Regions from separate parts of the Arthrobacter sp. UYEF3 genome, predicted to be linked through region 1. Evidence: riboswitches for the same ligand, from Rfam matches in the RefSeq annotation. Region 1 holds a riboswitch; each other region holds the start of a gene.
What was found. A riboswitch is a leader RNA that binds a small molecule or an ion and turns the genes downstream of it on or off. The one in region 1 is predicted to bind thiamine pyrophosphate.

Region 1 (4,206 bases):
GTCCGCGCCGACAGGAAAGTGGGCAGTCCGGCGTCGTACGGAAGATCCCTTTTGCCTGCACCGACGACGGCGATACCCTTTTCCGGGGTGGACAGGACAACGGCGCGAACGGAAAGCGCGGGAATGAGGCCCGGAACGGGGCTCACGGCGGCGTACGTGCCGTGATCGTGGGTGACGTAGCAACCTGATCGGAGAACAGTCCTGGTTCCAGGGACCTGCCCGCCGTCAGGAAGGAACTCAGTGACCCGGTCCGGGAACGCGGAGCCGCCCATTGAATAGATGGGCGTGGCGGTCTCAAAGAAGGTCGCGGTTCCCAGGTATGTGTCCCTCACGAGCCGGCAGTGCCGGTCCACTGCCGTAACCGTATCTTCGGCCCTGCTGTTGGGCACGACGCCTTCGTAACCGGCGACGCCGACCAGCTTCAGGCCCGGCGTGTCCCGGACCATCTCGGCAAGGCGAAGGCCCTCGCCCACGCTGCGAACTCCTGTACGACCGCCGGGGGTTCCGACGTCGATCAGGACCTCGAGGGCGACCGTCCCGCCGTCGAACACCGCCGCCGCGGCCTTGATCCCGGCCGCAGAATCGACGAAACAACGGATTTCCCGGCCTGGATCTTCCTCCAGCCACGTAAGGACGCGCAGTAGCCCGAGCCTGTCGACGATCTCATTGGCAACGAGAATGCGGTCATGTCCCCAGCCCAGGGCCGAAGCGACTTGATCCACGGTGGCGACGGTTACGCCGACCGCGCCGGCAGCCAGCTGCCGCTCTATGATCGGCGACGACATCGTTGTTTTGACGTGCGGGGCGAGATCCACGCCGCGCTCGCGACACCACGCCGCCATGACCCGGATATTGCGGTCCAGGGCCGCGCTATCGAGCCGCAGCTGCGGGTAGGCCGGGCCGGCAGCGAACTGTGCCGCAAAGTCTCCATCAGCTCCGGTCTGGCTCTTGATCAGCTCGCTCACGCTATTCCCCTGTCGTTCGGTCCCAAAAGGCGCTTTCTGCCTCCGACAATCTACTTGGGTTTAAGGGGTCCGTGACTCTGGCAGTTTGAGTGGGGACCGGTTTTGCAGTCTGAGCGCGCGGGACGTCATATCCTGTGGCCCATGGGAGGCGCTTTGGGGTTGGGTGTGGCCCGTCGGATAGCCAGTCGTTGCTGATCTCAGTGGCTTTGGCGGCGTGCCGTTCGAGTTGGGCAGCGTGGGCAGAACCAGCGGGTGCTCTTCCCAGGGCACCGGCGCCTTCTCCTCGGAGGTAAACCGCTCGGGTTGGTCGGCACCGTGTCCTCGACGCGCTGCCGCCGTCGACCGCGGCGACCTGTCAGCATCGAATACTGGGGGGTCCACGTCCGCCAGGGAACTTCCGGCTCCGCCCTGCGGACCTTCACGTTGCGCCGGAACCCACTCTCCACCATGTGGCTCCTCGAAAGCATCAGCGACGGCGAAGAGACAACCGAAAATTGAACGACCAAACCATTAACGATCAGACGTGGGAGGGTATCCGGGCAGAATTTACGCCGCCGGCCCTCGGGCAGTTACTGCACCGGCTCTCCGAGCTCATGGAAGACCCCGAACCTGTGATGCAGCAGCCCGTCCGCGTCTTCATCGACGACGGCACCTTCTGCCCGGGATTCCAGTTCCTCCCCGGCAACCCCCGGTTCTCCGGTTGATGCGCGCCTGTGCCTGTGTGGGAGTAAGCTTTCTCGAGTGACACGGGGTGCCCTGGGTAACAGGGCTGAGATAAGACCCGTTGAACCTGATCTAGTTCGGACTAGCGAAGGGATGTTGCGGATGACTGTTCGCCTGACACCTGACCATATCTGCACGATGCTCGCCCGGTTGCGGGAGACAGGGCCATTGGTGCAGTGTCTGACCAACACGGTTGTGACAAACTTCACCGCGAATGTGCTTCTAGCCCTCGGGGCGGCGCCAGCCATGGCTGATGTCCCCACCGAAGCCGGCCAGTTTGCCCGGATAGCTTCCGGAGTTCTGATCAACGTGGGTACGCCCCACGCGGAGCAACGGGTCGCCATGGTCGAAGCCGCCTCGGCCGCTCAGGAGGCAGGCACTCCGTGGGTTCTTGACCCGGTCGCAGTCGGTGTCCTGCCGGTGCGTACTGCCCTTGCCAGTGAACTGCTCTCTTACGCCCCGACCGCTATCCGGGGCAACGCTTCAGAGGTTATCGCACTGGCCGGGTTGGGGGCAGGTGGCCGTGGTGTTGATGCCATCGATAGTCCCGAAAGTGCGCTGGCAGCGGCCGGCCGCCTGGCCAGTGTTCACGGTTCCGTCGTGGCCGTTTCCGGGGCCGTTGATCTGATTACTGATGGCATCGACGTGATCCGGATCGGTAACGGCCACCCCTATCTGACCCTGGTCACCGGGGGTGGCTGTGCACTGGGTGCGGTCACCGCAGCTTTTTTGGCCGTGGATGGCGACCGTATGGCTGCGACGGCTGCAGCCACCGCAGTGTATACCGTCGCTGCCGAAATCGCCGCTGCCGGCGCCTGCGGCCCGGGCAGTTTCGCGTTCGCGTTCCTGGATGCGCTGGGGTCTGTGGATGCCGAAATAATCCGGTCCAGAGTGGCTATCTCATGACGGGCGCCGGAAGGGCTGGCTTCACCCCGGGGATTTATCTGATTTCTGATGATCAGTTGTGCGGGGAACGCGGAGTGGTGGAGACGGTCAGCGCCGCTGTTGCCGGAGGCGTGCGAATGGTACAGATCCGGGAAAAAACAGCCAGCGCCGCCCGGTTCTACGATCTGGTGATGCGTACCGCGGATGCCGTCGGTGACCGGGCCACAGTGTTGGTGGATGACCGGGTGGATGTTTTTCTCGCCGCCCGGGCGGGCGGTGCGGCTGTCCACGGCGTCCATATCGGTCAAAGCGATCTTCCGGCACCCCAGGTCCGGGCAATTGTTGGCCAGGACGCGTTGATCGGGCTGAGCGCCAACACGGCCGAACATCTCGCGCATCTGCACGCCCTGCCATCAGGGACGGTGGACTATCTGGGCGTGGGCGTGATCCGTCCGACGTCGACCAAACCGGACCATCCGGCGCCCCTGGGCATCGAGGGGTTCGCCGCTATCGCTGCCGCTACGCTGCTGCCCTGCGTCGCAATCGGCGGCATAACCCCGGCCGATGTCAGGGCATTGAGGCGCGCCGGAGCGGCTGGCATCGCCGTGGTCTCAGCCATCTGTGCCGCCGAAAACCCTGCCCGCAGCGCCAAAGACTTTCTCAAGGAATGGACCCACTGAACACAGAAACCGCCGACATACCCCGCCCAGCCATATCTCCATTTCCGGTTCTCGCGCCGCTCCTAAATCGCGGCACCGCGCGGTCGGATAATCCCGGCAAAAACCGGCCCACCATCTATCCGGCACCAGCAAACGCTCCGCATACGCGGGGATAAGGACTTCTCGTGAACAAACGACGACGCTTACTCGTGGGCGCGGCCAGCGCCCTCACCCTTACCGCCATGGCAGCCCTGTCAGCCTGCGCCGGTGCGGGAGGAAATTCCACTCCGGCTTCTTCCGGGACCACACCCATTACCTTCGCCCTGGACTGGACGCCCAACACGAACCACACCGGGCTGTACGTGGCGCTCAACAAAGGCTATTTCGCCGCCGCCGGACTCGACGTCCAGGTACTGCCCTACAGCCAGTCCTCCACCGACACCCTCATCAACTCGGGTGCGGCGGACTTCGGAATCAGCTTCCAAAACACGGCGACGTTCGCCGCAGCAGCGGGGGTGGCCAACACCTCGGTCATGTCGGTGCTCCAACACGATGCCACAGCCATCGGCGTCCTGGCCAGCCGGAAGGACATTGCCAGCCCTAAAGACCTCGACGGTAAAACCTTCGGCACGGCCGGGCCCAGTGCCACGTTCCCTACCGAAGCCGCAGATGCCATCAGGAACGCCGGCGGAACAGGCAACTTCGGTCGCGTCACCCTGGGCACGTCCGCATACGAAGCCCTGTACGCCGGCAGGGTCGACTTCACCTCAGCCTTCAAGACCTGGGAAGGTATCGACGCCTCCCTCCGCGGCACTCCGATGAAGTTTTTCAACCTGCATGACTACGGCGTGCCGGACCAGTATTCGGTGATCATTGAAGGCAACGAGGAATGGATCAAGGGACACCCGGACGTGACCCGGAAGTTCGTCCAGGCCCTCCAAAAGGGTTACCAATATGCCGCAGCCGACCCCGAC
Region 2 (4,206 bases), on a different contig from region 1:
GGACGGCGCCAGCGTCAGCCGCGGCACCGCCGTCGAGGGCTGCCGCACGCTTGAGGGCGGCGTCATGGGTGGCGACGAAGATTTCAGTAAATCCCAAGGAACTGCTCCTCATGAAGGTCGGCGTAGCGTCGTACCGGCGGCCGCACTGCAGGCACGAGGCTGCTGCTACCGTCCGGTTTCAGCCTAGCCCAGCCGGACGGTGCGCTCAGACTGGACATGCCCTGCCGTGGCCGCGGGCAGTGGACATATAGGCACCACGTCCACTCCTTGCTCCGAACAATGGGCATGTCCGGAGTTTGGGCCAGCGACAAGCGGGACGTGTCCCGTTTGCCCCGGCCCAAGTACAGCCGGGTCTCAGCGAACGGCGACGCGGATCCGGTTGCGCCACGGATCGTCGAAGCGCAGCTCGGCGCCCGTGTGGTGGGACTGGACTCCGGCGGTCTTGAGGCGGTCCGCGAGGGCGCCGACGTCCTCGCCGGACGGCACTTCGATCAGGACCTCGCCCAGGCCCAGGGTGTCGCGGCGGGGTCCGGCGCCGCGGCTGTTCCAAACGTTCATGGCCATGTGGTGGTGGTAGCCGCCGGCGGACACGAAGAGCGCCTGGCCGTGCCAGCCGGCCGTTTTTTCGAAGCCGAGGGTGCGGACGTAGAAGTCGTGGGCGGACTGCACGTCGCCGACCTGCAGGTGGATGTGCCCAATGCCGGCTTCGGCCTGCCGCTGACCGGCCAGCGATGCCTCGGTGAGGTGCTGCTCGAGGTAGCGTTGCGGCGGCAGGGCGAGGCTGTCCATCACGACATTGCCGCCCTCCCAGGACCAGGTGTCGCGGGGACGGTCCCAGTAGAGCTCGATGCCGTTGCCCTCGGGGTCGTTGAAATAGAAGGCCTCGCTGACGAGGTGGTCGGCGCTGCCGGTGAAGGACTGCGGCTCGTATTGGGCCGCGCTGGCCACGGTGGCTGCCAGCGCGGGCTGGTCCTCGAAAAGCAGGGCGGTGTGGAACAGCCCGGCCTCGCCGCGCGAGGGAAAGCTGAGCCCCGATGCCGGGGCGAGGTGGACCAGCGGCTTCTGCCTGCGTCCAAGGTAAAGCCCGCCGTCCTGCTCTGCCACGATGTCGAGGCCCAGGGCGCGCTGGTAGTAGTCGGTCATGAGCTGCATGTCGCCGACCTTGAGCATCACGGTGCCCATGGTGAGTTCGGCGGGAAGAAGATCCTGGGTGCTGGCTTCTGCTGTCATCGAAACGCTCCAGTGGTTTCGCGGCCACCGACCCTCGGAGACCCGTTCATACTACTAAATTACTTGAAGCTTCAATTTATTCCTAATGTGCGGGCACTCCCGGACGGACTAGTTCACCGCGCAGCACGATGTTCCGCAGGTCCCGCAGGGTGGCCAGATTACGGCGGGGGTCCTCGGCGCAGACCAGCACGTCGGCGCTGGCGCCTTCGGTGATCGTTTCCGCGCCGAGCCAGTCGCGGGCAGCCCAGCCGGCGGCGTCGAGCGCTGCCCCGGCCGGGAGTCCGGCAGCGTGCAGCGCCTCAAGTTCGTCGACAATGCGTCCGTGTTGGATAACGCTGCCCGCGTCCGTTCCCGCGTAGATGGAAACCCCGGCCTCATATGCCTCGAGAATCCGTTCGGCGCGGAGCTCCCAGAGGGAGTGCATATGCGCGGCGTAGCGGGGGAACTTCGCCTCGGCCCGGGCTGCGATATCGGGGAAGGTGGCGATGTTGATCAGGGTGGGCACGATCGGCACACCCTGCTCGACGAAACGCGGCAGGTGCCGCTGGAGCAGTCCGGTTCCGTGTTCGATGCAGTCGATGCCGGCGTCGAGCATGTCGTCGAGGGTGTCCTCCGCGAAGCAGTGCGCCGTGACCCTGGCGCCCTCGTCGTGGGCTGCCTGGACAGCATCCTTGACGCTGCGCGCCGGGAAGCTGGCGGCGAGGTCGCCGGCGTCGCGGTCGATCCAGTCCCCCACCAGCTTGACCCAGCCATCGCCGGCGCGGGCCTGCTTGCGGACGGCCTCCACGAGGTCCTCGGGCTCCACCTCGACGGCCAGGCCTCGAAGGTACCGGCGCGTCCTCGCGATGTGCCGGCCGGCGCGGATGATGCGTGGCAGCTCGCTCCGCTGCTGGATCCAGCGGGTATCATGGACGGCCCCGGCATCGCGGACCAGCAGAATTCCGGCGTCGCGGTCCGTCCGGGCCTGGTCCTCGGCGATCTGTTCCGGGACGTCCCCGCCGGGTCCGAGCCCGATGTGGCAGTGCGCGTCGACCAGCCCGGGGATAACCCAGCCGTCAAGGACAACGTCCGGGGCCGCGCTGGGACGCTTGAAAGTCAGCCTGCCGTCGACTGCCCACAACCCGCGGTGTTCCCTGACGGGTCCGGTAAGAACGGTGCCGCTGAACTCGATGATGCTGCTCATGCCTTAAAGCCTAATCCGCATCGCTACCCGCACACGGGGCGGGGGCCGCCCCGATGGCTTTCCGCACCGTCTGTGGTAGCTTCGTCTACGACCACACGGGTGCCCCTGCAGGGGCTGAGATCGGGCTGACGCAGTCTGTGACCGTTGAACCTGTCCGGGTAATGCCGGCGAAGGAAGTGAGTAACCCTTGAGCACTACAAATCCAAGGCAGAGCCCTGACCAAACCGGGGCGGCCGCCGTACCAAGCGGGCTCGCCGTCGGCGGTGCATCTCCCGTGACGCAGTCCTTGAAATCCCACACCCTCGCGTATGTCGAAGACGACGGGATCAGTGTTCCCGTGACCGAGATCGCCTTGGAACCCTCCCCGGGGGGTGTCGAGAATCCCCCGTTCCGGGTGTACCGCACGGCAGGGCCGGGCAGCGATCCGGTGGTGGGGCTCGCCCCCTTCCGCCGTGACTGGATCGCCGGACGCGGCGACACGGAGCCGTACCGAGGCCGGGAGCGGAATCTGCTCGACGACGGCAAGTCCGCGGTCCGGCGCGGCGCCTCCTCTGCCGAATGGCGCGGCGCGCCGCCGGAGCCCCGCCGCGCCGTCGACAGCCGTACGGTCACCCAGATGCATTACGCGCGGCAGGGCATTGTGACGCCGGAGATGCGGTTCGTGGCCGTGCGGGAGAACTGCGACGTGGAACTTGTCCGCAGCGAGGTGGCGGCCGGCCGGGCCATCATTCCGAACAACATCAACCACCCGGAGTCCGAGCCGATGATCATCGGCAAGGCCTTCCTCGTGAAGATCAACGCCAACATCGGCAACTCCGCCGTCACCAGCTCCATTGCCGAGGAAGTGGACAAACTGCAGTGGGCCGCCCAATGGGGAGCAGACACCGTCATGGACCTCTCCACCGGCGACGACATCCACACGACCCGCGAGTGGATCATCCGCAACTCCCCTGTTCCCATCGGCACGGTCCCGATCTACCAGGCGCTGGAGAAAGTCAACGGCGAGGCGAACGCCCTGACCTGGGAGATCTACCGGGACACCGTGATTGAACAGTGCGAGCAGGGCGTGGACTACATGACCGTCCACGCCGGCGTCCTGCTGCGGTACGTGCCGCTCACGGTAAACCGGGTCACCGGAATCGTCTCCCGCGGCGGCGCCATCATGGCCGGCTGGTGCCTGGCGCACCACCAGGAAAACTTCCTCTACACCCACTTCGACGAACTGTGTGAAATCTTCGCCAAGTACGACGTCGCGTTTTCCCTCGGCGACGGTCTGCGGCCCGGCGCGACGGCGGACGCCAACGACGCCGCGCAATTCGCCGAACTGGACACCCTGGCCGAGCTCACGCAGCGGGCCTGGGAGTTCGATGTGCAGGTCATGGTCGAGGGCCCGGGGCACGTGCCGTTCCACCTCGTCCGGGAAAATGTGGAGCGCCAGCAGGAACTCTGCAAGGGCGCCCCCTTCTACACCCTCGGGCCGCTGGTCACCGATATCGCACCGGGCTATGACCACATCACCTCGGCGATCGGCGCCACCGAAATTGCCCGCTACGGCACCGCCATGCTCTGCTACGTCACCCCCAAGGAGCACCTCGGGCTGCCGAACAAGGATGATGTGAAGACCGGCGTGATCACCTACAAGATCGCCGCCCACGCCGCCGACCTCGCCAAGGGCCACCCCGGTGCGCACGAACGCGACGACGCCCTGTCGAAGGCGCGGTTTGAGTTCCGCTGGCGGGACCAGTTCGCGCTGTCCCTGGACCCCGTGACTGCCGAGGCCTTCCACGACGAGA
Region 3 (4,206 bases), on a different contig from region 1:
CCGAGGCGGCCATGATGGCAGGCAAGGAGGGGAGGGCTTCGCGGGCCCAGCCCGGAACCTCCGCGCCGTTGGAGAGGGCCTCGCAGATCACCAGGACGAAGCGGTCGATGAGGCGCCGCAGCGGGGCGGTGGAGTGGGCATAGGCCGCGCCGATGGCCGACTGGACGGCGTCCTCGGGGACGGCGCCGTCGAACGGGGTATAGCCGGCGCCGCGGAAGAGCATGCCCGCGGAGTGCAGGATCGCCAGTTGGCGGGGGTCGGTGGGGTCCAGGGTGCGCAGGTACTCCCCATAGCTGACCTGGCCGTCCCAGGCCTTTCCGAGCGCGCCGGTCTGGCGGCGGAAGTGGCGCAGCGAGCTCTCGTCCGGAGCGGGCATGGTGCGCAGGATGCCGACCTTTCCCCGGAGCATGAGCTCGGCTGCGGCCATCCCGGTCATCAGCGAAATCTGGGCGTTCCAGTCCTCTACCGGCAGTGGCGGGGCGGCGACGATCCGGTAGCCGCCGTCGGGGAGCTGCTCGATTTCCTGCTCCGGCATGTTCAGGCTGGCCCCGCCGCGCAACCGTTCCAGTTCCACCCGTTTGCCGCCGACTTCCTTGAGCAGCTGCAGCACCGGGTCCGCGGTGCCGCCGTCGAGTTCGGCCTGCACGCCGTGGTAGCTGAGCTTGGCCCGGCTGCGGACCTGGGCCCGGCGGAGCAGAACGGAGGACACCTCGGCAGCGCCGCCGAGCTCGAACTCCCAGACAAAGGCCGCGCAGAGCTGGCCCGCCAGCAGGCTGCCGGCCGCCTCGCTGATGACCTCGGGATGCAGCGGGATGCGGCCGTCGGGGGTGTAGAAGGTCTGGCCGCGGCGGCGGGTCTCGGCGTCGAGCGGGCTGCCGGGTGCCACGAAGGACGGCACGTCCGCGATCGCATAAAAGACCTTGTACCCGTCGCCGGCGCGGTCAATGTAGAGGGCCTGGTCCAGGTCCGTCGAGGACGCCGGATCAATCGTCACGAACTCCAGATGGGTCAGGTCCAGTTCCGGCAACCGGTGGCCGGCCACGGCGGCTTCGGCATCCCGGAGTACGTCCTCAGGAAAGGGCCCCGGCAATTCCAGCGTGGTCCGTAGTGCGTTGAGTGCCTGGGCAAGCTGGTTCGGCTGCTGAAGCACTGTTGGAGTCAGGCGATGATGAGACACGAAAATCAGGTTAGCCCGAATTCCGCCATTAATCGTGAAACCAGGCTCGCCGGCTAGTCTCCGGCGCCCGCGGTGGCGTGTGCGTCGAGCGACGCCCCGGCGTCGAGGGCGGCGAGCAGGGCCCGAGCCGCCGCGGCCGGATCGTCGGCCTCGGTAATCGCCCGGACCACCACGACGCGCCGGGCGCCGGCGTCGACGACCTGCTCCACGTTGCCCAGGTCGATGCCGCCGATCGCGAACCACGGCACCGCCCCGGAATCCCCTCCGGCGGCCCCGGCCCCGTGGCGATCGCTCGCGCCTGCGGCGTAGCGCACCAGATCCAGCCCCACAGCGGCGCGGCCCGGTTTCGTGGGGGTGGCCCAGACCGGCCCCACGCAGAAGTAGTCCAGCCCGCTTCGATCGTTGGCGGCGGCGAGGGCCGCATCGACCTGATCCGGGGTGTGCGTGGACATGCCGATAACGGTGCTCGCGCCAAGGAAATCCCGGGCCGCGGCCAGCGGGATGTCCTTTTGCCCGATGTGGAAGACGGGGGCGCCCGCCAGCGAGGCGAGGTCGGCGCGGTCGTTGACCGACCAGAGCCGGCGGTGCCGCAGCGCCACGGAGTGCAGGACTTCAAGCAGTTCAAGTTCCTCGGCTGCCTCCAGCGACTTGTCCCGCAGTTGAATGATGTCCACGCCCCCGGCAAAGGCGGCGTCAACGAAGTCTTCGAAGTCGCCGCGCTCCTTCCTAGCATCGGTGCACAGGTACAGGCGGGCGGTGGTGCGGACTTCCTGGCTCATGACCCCAGCCTAGTTCCTCTAAACTGGTCTCATACCGCGGGAGCCCGCAGAGCCGTCACACGACGGAAGGGCTGAGAGGGCGTCAGAGCCGACCGCTTGACCTGATCCGGTTAGTACCGGCGTAGGGAAGGAAGCCATGGTCTCACCAGCTGTCACATCCGCCGCACCACCGGGGCCTTACGACGTTGCCGTGATCGGCGGCGGGGTAATCGGGCACGGCATCGCGTGGGAAGCGTGCCGGTCGGGCCGCTCCGTCGCACTGGTCGATGACGCCCCCGGCACCGGCGCCAGCTGGGCAGCCGCCGGCATGCTGGCGCCTGTGAGCGAACTCCATTACCAGGAAGAAGAGCTGCTGGCCCTCATGCTGGAAGCTTCAAGGCTCTGGCCCGGCTTCGCCGCCGGACTGGGCGGCGGCAGTGCTGACGCGGACGGCCAAGCAGACGCGGGCGGTACCGGGTACCGCACGACGCCGACTCTCGCCGTCGGCGCAGACGCGGCCGACCGCCGGGCGCTCGCCGACCTGCGGATTGTGCAACAGGCCTGCGGCCTGGCCGTGGAACCACTGACAGTGCGCGAGGCGCGCAGGCGCGAACCCCTGCTCAGCCCGGGCATCTCCTGCGCTTTCGACATCCCGGCCGACCACCAGGTGGACCCGCGCCGGCTGCTGGCCCGGATCGGCGAGCTCCTGGCCCGCGACGGCCGCTACACGGCCGTGCCCCGACGCGCCGCCGGACTCCGTTGGCAGGGCGGCCGCGTCTCCGGGGTCAGCCTCGAGGGCGGCGGGGAGATCCGCGCCCGCGAGACGATCGTGGCCAACGGCCTCGGGGCGGCCGGACTGCAGGGATTGCCCGGCGGACTGACCCTGCCACTGCGGCCGGTTTACGGCGATATTCTCCGGCTCCGCGTGCCGCAGCCGCTCCGGCCGCTGCTGCGCTGCACCGTGCGGGGCCTGGTCCGCGGGATCCCGGTGTACATCGTGCCGCGGGAGGACGGCACAGTGGTGATCGGTGCAACCCAGCGGGAGGATGCCCCTTCAGACCCCGGCGCTGTCTCCGCCGGAGGCGTCTACCAGCTGCTTCGTGACGCCCAGCAATTGCTCCCGGCCGTCGCCGAGCTGGAACTGCTCGAGGCCACGGCCCGGGCGCGGCCGGGCACCCCGGACAACGCCCCGTTGCTGGGGCGTGTGGCCCGCCCTGGGTCGGGGCAGGACTTCGAGGGACTGATCATTGCCACCGGCTTCTTCCGGCATGGCGTCTTACTCACCCCGGTGGCTGCCGCCGTCTGCCGGCACCTGTTGGATGGAGAACCGGATCCCCGCTGGGCCGGTTTTCGCCCGGACCGCTTCTCCGATCGCCTCCTTGACTCTCCGGCCGCCAACAGGACACCGCGGGCCACCGCAACGAAAGACAGGAAAACACTATGAATATCAGGCTCAACGGAGCGCCGCACGCGGTCGCCGACGGCGCCACCGTCAGCGCCCTGGTCAGCACGGTCACGGGCCGCACGCTGGCTGCGGACGGCCGGGCCACGGACGGCCGGAAGCTCGGCGTCGCCGTCGCCCGCAACGCCGAGGTGGTGCCGCGCAGCCAGTGGTACGCGACTGCGCTCGCCGAAAACGACGACGTCGAACTCGTCACGGCCGTCCAGGGAGGATGAACAACATGGGCGTAACAACACTCGCGGCAACACAGCCGGCACGCCGGGACCCGTTGACGGTCGACGGCGTGGAACTGGGCTCGCGGCTGATCATGGGCACCGGCGGTGCGCCGAGCCTGGACGAGCTCGGCGCCGCGCTGGTGGCCTCCGGAACGGAACTCACCACCGTGGCGATGCGCCGCTACTCGCCGGCCGAGAGCGGCTCGCTGTTTCAGCTGCTGGCAGAGCGCAACATCCGGGTGCTGCCCAACACGGCCGGCTGCTTCACGGCCCGGGACGCCGTCCTCACGGCCGAACTGGCGCGCGAAGCACTGGAGACCGACTGGGTGAAACTCGAGGTGATCGCGGACGAGCATACCCTGCTGCCGGACGCGGTGGAGCTTGTGGAGGCCACCGAACAGCTTGTGGGCCGAGGCTTCAAGGTCTTCGCCTACACCAACGACGACCCGGTGCTGGCCCTTCGGCTGGAAAACCTCGGCGCCACCGCCGTCATGCCCCTCGGCGCCCCCATCGGCACCGGCCTGGGCATCCTGAACCCGCACAACATCGAGCTGATCGTTTCCCGGGCGTCGGTGCCGGTGGTGCTCGACGCCG
Region 4 (4,206 bases), on a different contig from region 1:
CAATGGACAGCGCCAGCGCCAGGGTGATGAGCAGGACTCCGGAGAACTTGGCCAGCGGGTTGGCGCGGGTCAGCAGCGAGTCGTTTCCGCGCACGGTCAGGGCGTCCCTCATAGCGCCTTCACCCCGGGCGCCGTGCGGCCGGGGCGTCCCGGTTGCCGGGCGCCGAGGTTCAGCTCGGCGCCGCCCAGGACCTGGCTGAATTCCGCGTCGTGGGTCACCGAAACCACGGCCGTCCCGGCGTCGAGCAGCTCGGAAAGGAACGAGGCCAGCTCAGCCCAGGTGTTGGCATCCTGGCCGAACGTCGGTTCATCCAGCACCAGCACTTGCGGATGGGCGGCGAGCACGGTGGCCACCGACAGCCGCCGCTTTTCGCCGCCGGAGAGCGTGTACGGGTTGGCGTCCACGAGGCCGGTCAGCCGAAGGCGTTCCAGCAGTTCGTCCACCCGGTCTTCGCCGCGGCCGAGCTGGCGGGGTCCAAACGTCAGTTCGTCCAGCACCCGGCCGGTGACGAACTGGTGCTCGGGTTCCTGGAAGACCGTGCCGATCCTGGCGATCAGCTGCTGGGCCTTCCACCGGTACGGATCGATGCCAGCGCCCGCACTGAGCTCCGTCGTTGCGGACACCGAACCCGCGACCGGTGCCAGCAGGCCGGCCAGGGTCAGTGCGAAGGCCGACTTCCCGGAACCGTTGGGGCCGGTGATGGTCAGCGCCTGCCCGTCCCGGACCTGGGCCGTGATTCCGGACTGCACCGGTGCGGGCGGCACCGTGCGGAAGCCCCGCAGGAGACCGGTGCGGCGGGGGCGTTCGCGGGAAACGGCCAAATCCTCGGCGGCCAGCAGCAGTTGGGCGGCCGCGTTGGTCCCACCTCCGGCTCCCCCGCGGCGGGCGCGCGTGGCCGGCACGTAGCCGGGCACCCAGACCCCTGCGGTGATGAGTACCTCCCGCGCCTGCTCCAGGACCCGGTCCGGGGTACCGTCCAGCAGCACGGCCGGCTCCGTGCCGGACCCGGGCTGCAGCACCACGATCCGGTCCACGAGGTCTTTCCAGACGGCCACGCGGTGCTCCACCACCACCAAGGTGGCCCCGGTCTTGTCCAGGCAGCGTCCCACAGCGTCGCGGACCTCGAGAACGCCGGCCGGGTCGAGATTGGCCGTCGGCTCGTCCAACAGCAGCAGCCCTGGTCGCATCGCGAGGATCCCGGCGAGTGCCAGCCGCTGCTTCTGGCCGCCGGAGAGTGCCGACGTCGGGTGCTGAAGCGAAAGGCCGGCCAGTCCGACGTCGTCGAGCGCTTCCGCCACCCGCCGCCAAATGTCCGCCGGAGGCACGGAGAGGTTTTCGGCCCCGAAGGCGACGTCGTCCCCGACCCGCGACAGAACCACCTGGGTTTCCGGGTCCTGCTGCATCAGCCCCGCCCGGCCGCGCCCCGCCCGGGGCGCGGCGCCGTCGATTAGCAGGCTGCCGGTCTCGTCGGAATCCTCGGCGTCCGCGGAGCCGGCGGCAGTATCACCTGCGGCGCTGTTGTCGCCCAGCACCCCGGCCAGGGCGTGCAACAGTGTGGACTTGCCGGCGCCGGAGGGGCCCAGCAGCAACACCCGCTCGCCCGGTCGGATGTCCAGGTCCAGCCCGCTGACCGCGGGCCGGGACCGGCCGGCATGCCGCCAGCCCCAGCCGCGGGCGGTGACCGCAGCCGGCCGCGCGGCGTCTAAAGAATTCATGCGCGTGCGGGCTTCAGGAGAACACGGGTTCCGATGCCGCTTTGCGGGAAGCGAACGACGCAAGCACGCCGGTTCTGGCCAGGCCGCGAGTGGCCAGCCAGGACAGCCCACCGGCGATCACGGCCCCGGAGATGCTGCAGAAGACGATGTAAGCGAGCTTGTCACCGGCTTCATAGGCGATGTTCCAGCCCCAGGGCAGGAAGGAGTCGTTCAGGCCGCAGAACAGGCCGGCCCCGGCGCCGGCCAGCAGGGCCACCGGCAGGTTGAACTTCTTGTAGAGGAAGGCGGCGAAGATGAGTTCGGCGCCGAGACCCTGCAGGATGCCGGAGATGAGCACCGTCGTGCCGTACTGCGAGCCCATGATCAACTCGCCGGTGGCCGCCACCGCTTCGCAGAACAGCGCCGCGCCCGGCTTACGGACCACCAGCATGCCCAGCAGCGCCGGAATCATCCAGCCGCCGGCGTAAAGCCCGGTCAGCGGCGGGTAGACGGCGTTGACCGGGACTGAGATTAGGTTGGCACCTTGATCCCAGGCCCAGAAGATCACGCCGCCGGCAACAGCGATCAATGCCGCCAGCACAATGTCGACCACACGCCAGCTGTGCTTGCCGGTGGTCAGTGTCTGCTTCGCAGATATATCAGTCATTTTGTCCTCCTGAGGTACAGGAGGGGAGGGTGTTCCGGCCGTGCCGCGGCTTTCGCCACGGGTGCCGGGCACCCCGAGAACTCGACTCCCTTGCGCCGGTACTAACCGGATCAGGTTCGAGGGTCTGCGGCTGTCCGCACTCTCAGCGCCCGCCTGCGGTTCCCTGGACTGCTCCAGCGATGCCGACGGCGGCGCTCCCCTGTCGTATTTAAAATCACCCTTGTGGGCTTGCTCAGTTTACACCCGGGCGCCGTCTAAGGCGTCCGGCTCAGATGAATCCGCGGGCAGCGGCCCCGGAGACGTGAGAGCCGACTCAAAAGTTCCTTCCCCCGATGCCGACCCGGATTCTTCCCAACCCCAGACGCCCGGGTCCCTGGCCGCGCTCATCGGACCGTCGCTGCTGGTGGGCATTCGGGGCCGCAGGCACTGCCACGGTGTCGGGGCTGCCGCAGAAAGCAGACCATGAGCCGGTGGTCGAGGCCTGGGCCGAAATCCTCTGCCGTTCGGTAATGCCCCGACGCTGGACCCGGGCCGGGGTGGGGCCGCGGTGGCGGTCAGCGCCCTGGGCCCGCCCCGCAGCCAGGAACGCTACGCTAGGGTCAGCCCTGTTTTCTCCCGCAAGGAGCATGAAGTATGAACATCATCATCAAACTGCTTGGCACCGGCATCAGCCTGCTCGCCGGTTTCGTCGGCACGAAGGTGGTCGACACCGTCTGGGAAAAGGCCACGGGCAACAAGCCTCCCAAGGGCCACGACGACGACGTTCCCACCACGCTGCGCTCGGCACTGACCTTCGCCTTGATCTCGGCCTCGGTCAGCGCCGTCATCCAGGTCCTCGCCAACCGCGGCACGCAGCGCGCGGTCACCCGCTTCGCCCAAACCCAAGACGTGGTGTAGTTCGCGTCGTTTAGCGCGCTGCGCCCCTGGGCGCGTCAGCTACTTCTAGTCGCCGGTGAAGCCGTCTTTGCCGGCGGCTTGTTGAACCACGGCCTCCAGCTCGTCGGAGCTGAGCAGTTCCGGATGGAGGTGCTTGGTCCGGTAGCCGGCCCGGCCCACCATGTGGGCCGAGACCGGAACCGTCAGCAGCTGGAAAATCCATGCCACCACCAGCACCGGCCACACCCACCACGTCCGCAGCTGGAGCCCCACCGCGCAGAGCAGCAGGAAAAGCCCTAGCACCTGGGGTTTGGTCGCGGCGTGCATCCGGGTCATTAGGTCCGGGAACCGGAGCAGGCCAATCGCAGCGCCGAGCGACATCAGCGCCCCGACCACCATGAACACGGCCGAGACGGAGTCGATCACGGTGTCGGCGGGGGTCGTTTCAGGACTCATGGGGTTGCCTCCTCCGGTCTGCGACGAAGCGGGCCACGGTCACCGAACCGACGAAGCCGATGAGTGAGATGGCCACCAGCAGCATCAGGTTGTTCAGGTGCCGATTAACGGCCATATCGATGCACAGCGCCGCGCCCAGGATGGCCAGCAGCACATCGGCGGCGAGCACACGGTCCAGCAGCGAGGGACCCCGGGCGATGCGGATGATCGCGCCGCCCGCGGCGAGGGAGAGGACGACCGCGGTGACGGTCAGGACGAGCGGCATCATGCGCCCACCTCCTGCTTCAGGGCGGACAGTTCGGCCCGGCTGCCCATGATCCGGATCAGCCCGGCTTCGGTGTCGCGGACCTCCTTGCGAAGCTTGGCCGCGTCCTCGGCATCACGGACGTTGATGCCGTGGATGTACAGCGTGGACGTGGATCGGTCCACTTCCACCACCAGGGACCCCGGGATCAGCGAGATGACATGCCCGGTAGCTGTCACCAGCAGGTCGGAGTGGCTCCGGAGCGGGA

Region 2: it holds a riboswitch for thiamine pyrophosphate, as region 1 does, so the genes downstream of both, thiC (phosphomethylpyrimidine synthase ThiC) here and thiM (hydroxyethylthiazole kinase) in region 1, are expected to answer to the same signal.
Region 3: it holds a riboswitch for thiamine pyrophosphate, as region 1 does, so the genes downstream of both, thiO (glycine oxidase ThiO) here and thiM (hydroxyethylthiazole kinase) in region 1, are expected to answer to the same signal.
Region 4: it holds a riboswitch for thiamine pyrophosphate, as region 1 does, so the genes downstream of both, ABIB14_RS12415 (ECF transporter S component) here and thiM (hydroxyethylthiazole kinase) in region 1, are expected to answer to the same signal.

Annotation. Positions count from the first base shown of each region.
Region 1 is NZ_JBEPNK010000025.1:4,644-8,849, reverse strand. It holds gene ABIB14_RS15210 (alanine racemase) at 1-965, opposite strand, end outside; gene ABIB14_RS15205 (hypothetical protein) at 1,460-1,669, shown strand; TPP riboswitch at 1,703-1,799, shown strand; gene thiM (hydroxyethylthiazole kinase) at 1,791-2,594, shown strand; gene thiE (thiamine phosphate synthase) at 2,591-3,253, shown strand; gene ABIB14_RS15190 (ABC transporter substrate-binding protein) at 3,418-4,206, shown strand, end outside.
Region 2 is NZ_JBEPNK010000024.1:41,276-45,481, reverse strand. It holds gene ABIB14_RS15070 (hypothetical protein) at 1-97, opposite strand, end outside; gene ABIB14_RS15065 (VOC family protein) at 355-1,230, opposite strand; gene ABIB14_RS15060 (amidohydrolase family protein) at 1,313-2,413, opposite strand; TPP riboswitch at 2,499-2,606, shown strand; gene thiC (phosphomethylpyrimidine synthase ThiC) at 2,601-4,206, shown strand, end outside.
Region 3 is NZ_JBEPNK010000007.1:71,357-75,562, reverse strand. It holds gene ABIB14_RS07155 (RNB domain-containing ribonuclease) at 1-1,177, opposite strand, end outside; gene thiE (thiamine phosphate synthase) at 1,231-1,956, opposite strand; TPP riboswitch at 1,983-2,102, shown strand; gene thiO (glycine oxidase ThiO) at 2,093-3,379, shown strand; gene thiS (sulfur carrier protein ThiS) at 3,376-3,612, shown strand; gene ABIB14_RS07135 (thiazole synthase) at 3,618-4,206, shown strand, end outside.
Region 4 is NZ_JBEPNK010000016.1:69,451-73,656, reverse strand. It holds gene ABIB14_RS12425 (energy-coupling factor transporter transmembrane component T family protein) at 1-112, opposite strand, end outside; gene ABIB14_RS12420 (ABC transporter ATP-binding protein) at 109-1,716, opposite strand; gene ABIB14_RS12415 (ECF transporter S component) at 1,730-2,362, opposite strand; TPP riboswitch at 2,432-2,573, opposite strand; gene ABIB14_RS12410 (DUF4235 domain-containing protein) at 2,996-3,259, shown strand; gene mnhG (monovalent cation/H(+) antiporter subunit G) at 3,305-3,694, opposite strand; gene ABIB14_RS12400 (MrpF/PhaF family protein) at 3,684-3,962, opposite strand; gene ABIB14_RS12395 (Na+/H+ antiporter subunit E) at 3,959-4,206, opposite strand, start outside.